DNA from 3 places in the Obesumbacterium proteus genome. Region 1 is predicted to be linked to each of the others. Evidence: predicted binding sites of a transcription regulator. Region 1 holds the regulator's gene; each other region holds the start of a gene.
The links. Region 1 encodes Fur, which represses iron uptake genes when iron is present. Its sites were predicted from a motif close to ATAATAATGAGAACNACTATCAA; they were not measured.

Region 1 (2,276 bases):
ACAACATGCCACAGAACGCGGAAACTTCCGTAGACCGTGACGGCAATTTCTTTACCGCGAAAAGCGATAAGCCATGGCCGGGCGTTTATGGACTCTCAGCGCAGCTGTGGAGTGAAACTACGCGCACTGACGAAATGATGGAGTATAAAATCTATCCTCGCGTTATGACGGTGGCGGAGCGTGGATGGCATCGCGCGGGCTGGGAGCAGGACTACAAAGCGGGCCGCGAATATAAAGGCGGTGAAACCAATCTGGTAGATAAAAAATCTCTGCTGAGCGATTGGCAGCGCTTTGCAAACCTGATGGGGCAGCGTGAGCTGGCGAAAATGGATAAAGCCGGTGTGGAATATCGCCTGCCGGTTCCTGGGGCAAAAGTCGTGGGCGGGAAATTGGAAGCCAACATTGCGCTGCCAGGGCTGGGGATTGAATACTCCGTAGACGGCGGCAAGCAGTGGCAGCGTTATGATGCTAAAGCTCAACCGACCGTTTCTGGTGACGTTCAAATTCGTTCAGTGAGCCCAGATGGTAAACGCTATAGCCGCGTAGAACCGGTACAGGCGTGATATCCAAATAGGTAAGTTCGGTATTTCCTGCCCCGGTGGGGTAGGGAATAGCGCAATAACGTATTAATGCAGTGGTTCTTAATACCGTTTCATCATCATTATTGTTGCTATGGTATCTGCCGAAGCCATATGAGTGATTTAGTTGTGAGTTGCTTAGCCCCCTGCCTGAGGGGCTTTTTTTTGTCTGTTTTTTGCCGAGAAAACGGATTCTTTGGATTTCAGGCAATAAAAAAGCGACCCTCAGGTCGCCTCATTTACACTCGCGTGTTTTTACTCTCTGCCATCGTGCAGACTTTCGTCTTCGCGGCAATCACCCTCAGCGCAGTGACCATACAGGTACAGGCTGTGGTTGGTCAGCTGGATACCATATTTTTTAGCAATTTCGTGCTGACGTTTTTCGATGGAATCGTCGCTAAACTCGATCACTTTACCGCAGTCTAAGCAGATCAGATGATCATGGTGATGCTGTTGGGTCAGTTCAAATACAGATTTTCCGCCTTCAAAATTGTGACGAGTCACAATTCCAGCCTCGTCGAACTGGTTCAGTACACGGTAAACGGTGGCTAAGCCGATTTCTTCACCCATATCGATCAGCTTCTTATACAGGTCTTCTGCGCTGACGTGATGGCAAGTTGGATCTTGCAGAACTTCCAGAATCTTAAGACGCGGAAGCGTGACTTTAAGTCCAGCCTTCTTTAAAGGAGTGTTGTTATCTGTCATTCGGATTCTGTCCCGTTACTTAGCTCGAAGACGTTTAGGATAGCCTGCATTTGCTGCCAGCGTTGCCCTAATTGTCACCGAACTGAAAATATAATTGAGATTCATTATAAAGCTGATGGCGGTAAATGGAAACCGCAGTGTGTTAACAACTTGGACGGAACTACAGGGTGGAAATAAAACGTAACACACTGACAAATATGTAACTCTGCTGGTGGCGGGGGCTAGAGCGAGAAAAATGAGTTACATAGATGTTGCAAATTGCTTTCGCCAATCGCTGAAATACCCGCTGGCTTATGCAGTCAGCGGGTTCAATTTCATGTTAGCCAGCCAGTTCAGCCAAGCTCATCTCTTCGGAGATTTGTTTCACCCACGCATCAACACGCGTTGCGGTGAGTTCAGGCTGGCGATCTTCGTCAATAGCCAAACCAACGAAGGTTTTGTCATCAACCAGCGCTTTAGACGCTTCAAAATGGTAACCCGCAGTTGGCCAGTGACCAACGATGGTCGCGCCGCGTGGCTCGATCAAATCACGGATGGTGCCCATTGCGTCGCAGAAGTACTCTGCATAGTCTTCTTGGTCGCCGCAGCCAAACAGAGCAACCAGTTTACCGTTGAAGTCGATCTCTTCCAGAGAAGGGAAGAAATCATCCCAGTCACACTGAGCTTCGCCGTAATACCATGTTGGGATGCCAAGCAGAAGAATATCGAATGCTTCGATGTCTTCTTTGCTGCTTTTGGCAATGTCATGAACTTCAGCAACGTCTTTTCCGAGTTGCTTTTGGATCATCTTAGCGATGTTTTCCGTGTTGCCCGTGTCGCTGCCAAAGAAAATGCCTACGATTGCCATGTCGCGTTTATACCTTTTATATCAAATAATTAAACTAGAATCTTGAGAAAGACCAGTACGTACTTTACGCACTATAGCACTTTAAACCGTATCGATTTGTCGTCATTGTGTGCTGGTGGCGTTAAGATTTTAAAATCTGATTGAGT
Region 2 (2,276 bases), 190 kb from region 1:
TAACGAAGTCAGTATCCGATAGAAATGCAGCAAAATCGGTAAGTTAACGACGAGAGTAAAGTAAATTGCCAAAATAATGGTCAGTGATAAAAAACTGACTCTTAACGCCTTTCGCTGCAAGGTAAACGCTCCCCAAAACCCGTTAAATGACCATGTCTGATGGAATAGTGGCCAAGAATTAAGCGTAATAAATAAACCGCTTTTATAGTGGGGCAGATTAGCGAGCCAAACTTAAGATAGCCTTAAGCCATCAAGGCTTCAGGTGATAAGAACTCAGCGAGTGAAAACAGCGGAATGTCTGCAAAGTGAATGACATTGTGTGATAAAAAAACGCCGCATTGATTATCATGCGGCGTGAAATCTTTGGGCTAATCAGGTGAAGATTTAGCGATATTTAGCAAACGCCAAAATCACCGTCTTCTTGGTAGAGGGCCAAATGTGAAGCCGCTATAGTTTCCTGCTTTTCGCTTCCTAGCTCATTCCAAGAACAGGTAATGTCATTGCCATTAACCGCGGCAACCGTCATTCGCGGGCCACCGCTGGTTTTCTGCACGCTGTCACCAACTGAAAAAATCATGCTTCTCTCCTCAATAAATCGGTCTAAATAATAAACAGAATGCGTTTATCTGATTGAATGTTTAGATATTCAAATAAAGTATGCATTAAAAAATAGACCAAATTAGCCCCGATAAATAGTGAAAAGAACCGATGTCTATAGTGATAAAAATTGAATAACTTTCCGCTGGTGCAGATGCCTATTGGTTCACTCGAATCGCTTTTTCGGATGTCATAAAAAATTGCTCACTTAAAAAACTCATTGCTTTGTTTTTAAAAGTTATTTTCATTTCAAATACCAGAAGGTAACAACTGGCCACACTTTAATTCACAAATAATATGAGGTGAACGCTTGTTTTTTTATTAACCGTAATGATAATCGGTATCATTATTTTTACGGTTCTTTACATGCGCATTGTGCGCAGGCAAGAGAGAAAAGCATGTTTGTTCCCTTCCTCATCATGTTCCGCGAAGGCCTTGAAGCTGCGTTGATCGTCAGCCTTATCGCCAGTTATCTAAAGAGAACCCAGCGTTCGCAGTGGTTGGGCGTCGTCTGGATTGGTGTGATCCTCGCCGCTGCACTCTGTTTAGGATTGGGCATCTTCATCAATGAAACCACCGGTGAATTCCCGCAAAAGCAGCAAGAACTGTTCGAAGGACTGGTTGCGGTGGTCGCGGTCTGCATTCTGACCTACATGGTGTTCTGGATGCGTAAGGTTTCCCGCTCGGTAAAAACACATCTCGAAGGGGCGATCGATAACGCACTCAGTGCAGGTAGAGGACAGGGTTGGGCACTGGTAGCGATGGTCTTCTTCGCCGTGGCGCGAGAAGGGCTAGAGTCGGTCTTCTTCCTGCTGGCGGCATTCCAGCAAGACGTTGGCGTTCAGGCGCCCATCGGCGCGGTATTGGGGCTCGTCTGCGCCATTCTCGTCGGCATGATGATTTATTGGGGCGGAATAAAGCTGCACTTAGCTAAGTTCTTCAAATGGACAAGCCTCTTCATCCTGTTTGTCGCCGCAGGTCTTGCCGCAGGTGCAATACGCGCCTTCCATGAGGCCGGATTATGGAATTATCTGCAAGATATCGCCTTCAATCTTACCGATGTACTTTCTACCCATTCACTGTTAGGAACGTTTTTAGAAGGCATTTTAGGCTATCAAGAAGCGCCTTCGGTGAGTGAAGTGTTGGTCTATTTCCTGTATCTGATCCCCGCACTGATTTTCTTCTTCATGCCACAGCGCGCAGATGTTGCGGCGGTGAATAGTAAAGCGGGTCATTCACGTTAATGAGTTTTCAATACGATTATCCTATTTCTCAGGGAGTTATTTCTATGTCTAACAAGACTTTCCGCCGCACTGCGCTGTCTTTAGCTTTACTGGCCTTACCTGCGACCGCGGCATTTGCCGCCGACGCATTGCCGCAGGTGAAAATCGCGGTCAATGACAAACAGTGTGAGCCGATGACGCTCACTATTCCTGCCGGAAAAACCCAGTTCATCGTGCATAACAACAGCCAAAAAGGTCTGGAGTGGGAAATTCTTAAAGGTGTCATGGTGGTGGAAGAGCGCGAAAATATCGCCCCAGGATTCACCCAAAAAATGACGGCAACCCTTGAGCCGGGTGAATACGATATGACCTGCGGGCTGCTGAGTAATCCGAAGGGAAAAATCATTGTTCAGGCCGCCGACGGCGCAGCCGCGGTGAAGACTGACGCAATGGCGC
Region 3 (2,276 bases), 670 kb from region 1:
CAGGCCACGGGCTGATTTACTTCAAGCGCCATTTTCATCCGGTGATGCTCGAAGCCGTCGCGGTATAAACTCACCCTAGGCTAATCACATATTGAGCCAAGCAACATCACGTTTGCTTGGCTTTTTTTGGCCTGTTATTTAGCTGTTTTACTCACCCGCTTCGGCTTGGTCGACAGCCAACAAATAATAGCACCTGCGGTAACGGCGCAAACACCTAGCCAGAACGTTGGCGGCAGCAAAGAAGATAAAATTAGCGAGGCAAATAACGCCGAAAGAATAGGCGTGAAATAAGAGAGCGTCGCGAGTAGATTAATATCCCCGCGAATCATACCGATATTCCACGCGGCGTAACCAAAGCCCATCGCCGCACCGGCCATCGCGATATAAAACGCGCTGTGCAAAGAGATAGTAAAACTCTCAGCTCCGCCTAATAACCATTTAATCCACAAACAGACGGCGGTGAGCGCGAAGAACAGCGCCGCTGCATTTTGTCCGTTGGCGTATTTATTCGTCACAACGCAATACACCGCCCACAGGATAGCGCCAACAAAGGCCAATACATAGCTAACCGGATGAGCAACGATATTCTCAGCCATTCCAGAAAGTGAGGCTAATGAACCGCCGCTTATCACCACCGTTACGCCTAATAAAGACAGCAACACGCCCAGCAATAAACTGATTTTTAACCGACCACCGCTGCATAAAAAAGAGAGCAGCACGGTAAAACTCGGCCATAAATAGTTAATCACCGAAACTTCAATCGACTGGGCTCGCGTGGTGGCATAACCCAGCGCCAAAGAGAGGCAGACTTCATAGCTGGCAAACAAAGCGCCCCCAGCTAACAAATAAACCGGTTTAAAGGCTCGCAGTTTGGGAGAACCCAACAGAATGAAAAGAAATATAGAACCCGCCGTATAGATCAATGCGGCACCTGCCACTGGCCCAACGCCTTCGCTAACGTTACGAATAAGGCCAACGATGGTGCTCCAAAGCAAGATGGCCAAGATCCCACAGGCGTTTGCTTTCGTTCTGCTACTGCTATCCATACTGCCTCGCAGTGAATAAAAGAGAGAGAAAAATTTGGCCCAAAAAGATAGCGCTGATTGGGCGGCTCAAGTTAAGCATTCTCACGTATTCAGTTAGATAAATCCAACAACATCAGCATGGATATTATCTAAATAGCCATAAACGGCGGTGCAGTGGCACACATAAAATCAGCCGATTTATCGTCTAACCTCAGGGAAAAAAGGTATTAAGCACAATATGTTAAATTGAAAATTTATTTTCACCCAAAGAGCAAGCCACAAAAAGACAATATCCATACAATTTATACGACTTAGAAAAATAGACTTAGACGCCAAAATGATTAATTAACCTAAATTTATTCTTAATTGTAAAAATAATTACCCACCTAATTAAATGAGAATGATAATGAGTATCATTTGATCTAAATCTTTGCTAGCATCCTGTCCGCAATAAATGCAGTTCAATCCAATGAAAAAAATAAAACGGAGGCTCCGCATGGCATTAGCGGAAAACTTTTTAGCACAGTTCACCCTTTTTAACGGCAAGTTCAGCAGGATGCTAAAACAATCTCTGGCGCTATTCCTGAGCTTTGGTATAGCTGGATATTCCGGCGCAGCCCCCCTTATTAGCGAGCAGGCAAGCACCGTTCAAAACGTTTCTACCGGTGGAATTTCATCGCTGGATCTTTCTATTTTTGGCATGTATCAGCAGGCTGATATTGTGGTGAAAAGCGTGATGATTGGATTAATCGTTATATCCGTTATCACTTGGACCATCTTATTTGCCAAAAGCATTGCGCTGCTACGCGCTAAACAACAATTACGTCGCGAATATCGCTTACTGTTTCCATCTAATTCTTTATCCACGGCCTGTGAATTATCGCAGTCCTTCGCCGAGAACAGCATAAGCGCAGCCCTATTACGCGATGCTCAGGATGAAAAACAGCTTTCAGCACACGCATCCGATCTCAACGGTATTAAAGACCGAACCAATTTCCGCCTCGATCGTCGCGTTGCGGCCTATGGCCGTCAGCTTGCCAAAGGCAACGGCTATCTCGCCACCATTGGTGCCGTTGCACCGTTTATCGGCTTATTCGGCACCGTCTGGGGCATCATGAATAGTTTTATCGGCATTGCGCACTCGCAAACGACCAATCTGGCCGTCGTTGCGCCGGGCATCGCCGAAGCGCTACTGGCTACCGCTATGGGGCTGATTGCCGCGATCCCAGCCGTGGTGATTTACAACCTGTT

Region 2: the regulator Fur is predicted to act here: its motif matches at 928-950, upstream of efeU (iron uptake transporter permease EfeU).
Region 3: the regulator Fur is predicted to act here: its motif matches at 1,420-1,442, upstream of exbB (tonB-system energizer ExbB).

Annotation. Positions count from the first base shown of each region.
Region 1 covers NZ_CP014608.1:2,478,276-2,480,551, forward strand. The annotation lists gene DSM2777_RS11815 (beta-N-acetylhexosaminidase) at 1-563, shown strand, start outside; gene fur (ferric iron uptake transcriptional regulator) at 834-1,283, opposite strand; gene fldA (flavodoxin FldA) at 1,603-2,130, opposite strand; gene ybfE (LexA regulated protein) at 2,252-2,276, opposite strand, start outside.
Region 2 covers NZ_CP014608.1:2,289,557-2,291,832, forward strand. The annotation lists gene DSM2777_RS10755 (phosphoethanolamine transferase) at 1-120, opposite strand, end outside; gene DSM2777_RS10760 (YodC family protein) at 395-577, opposite strand; gene efeU (iron uptake transporter permease EfeU) at 996-1,841, shown strand; gene efeO (iron uptake system protein EfeO) at 1,886-2,276, shown strand, end outside.
Region 3 covers NZ_CP014608.1:1,805,026-1,807,301, reverse strand. The annotation lists gene DSM2777_RS08260 (4-hydroxyphenylacetate 3-monooxygenase reductase subunit) at 1-68, shown strand, start outside; gene yddG (aromatic amino acid DMT transporter YddG) at 135-1,046, opposite strand; gene exbB (tonB-system energizer ExbB) at 1,522-2,276, shown strand, end outside.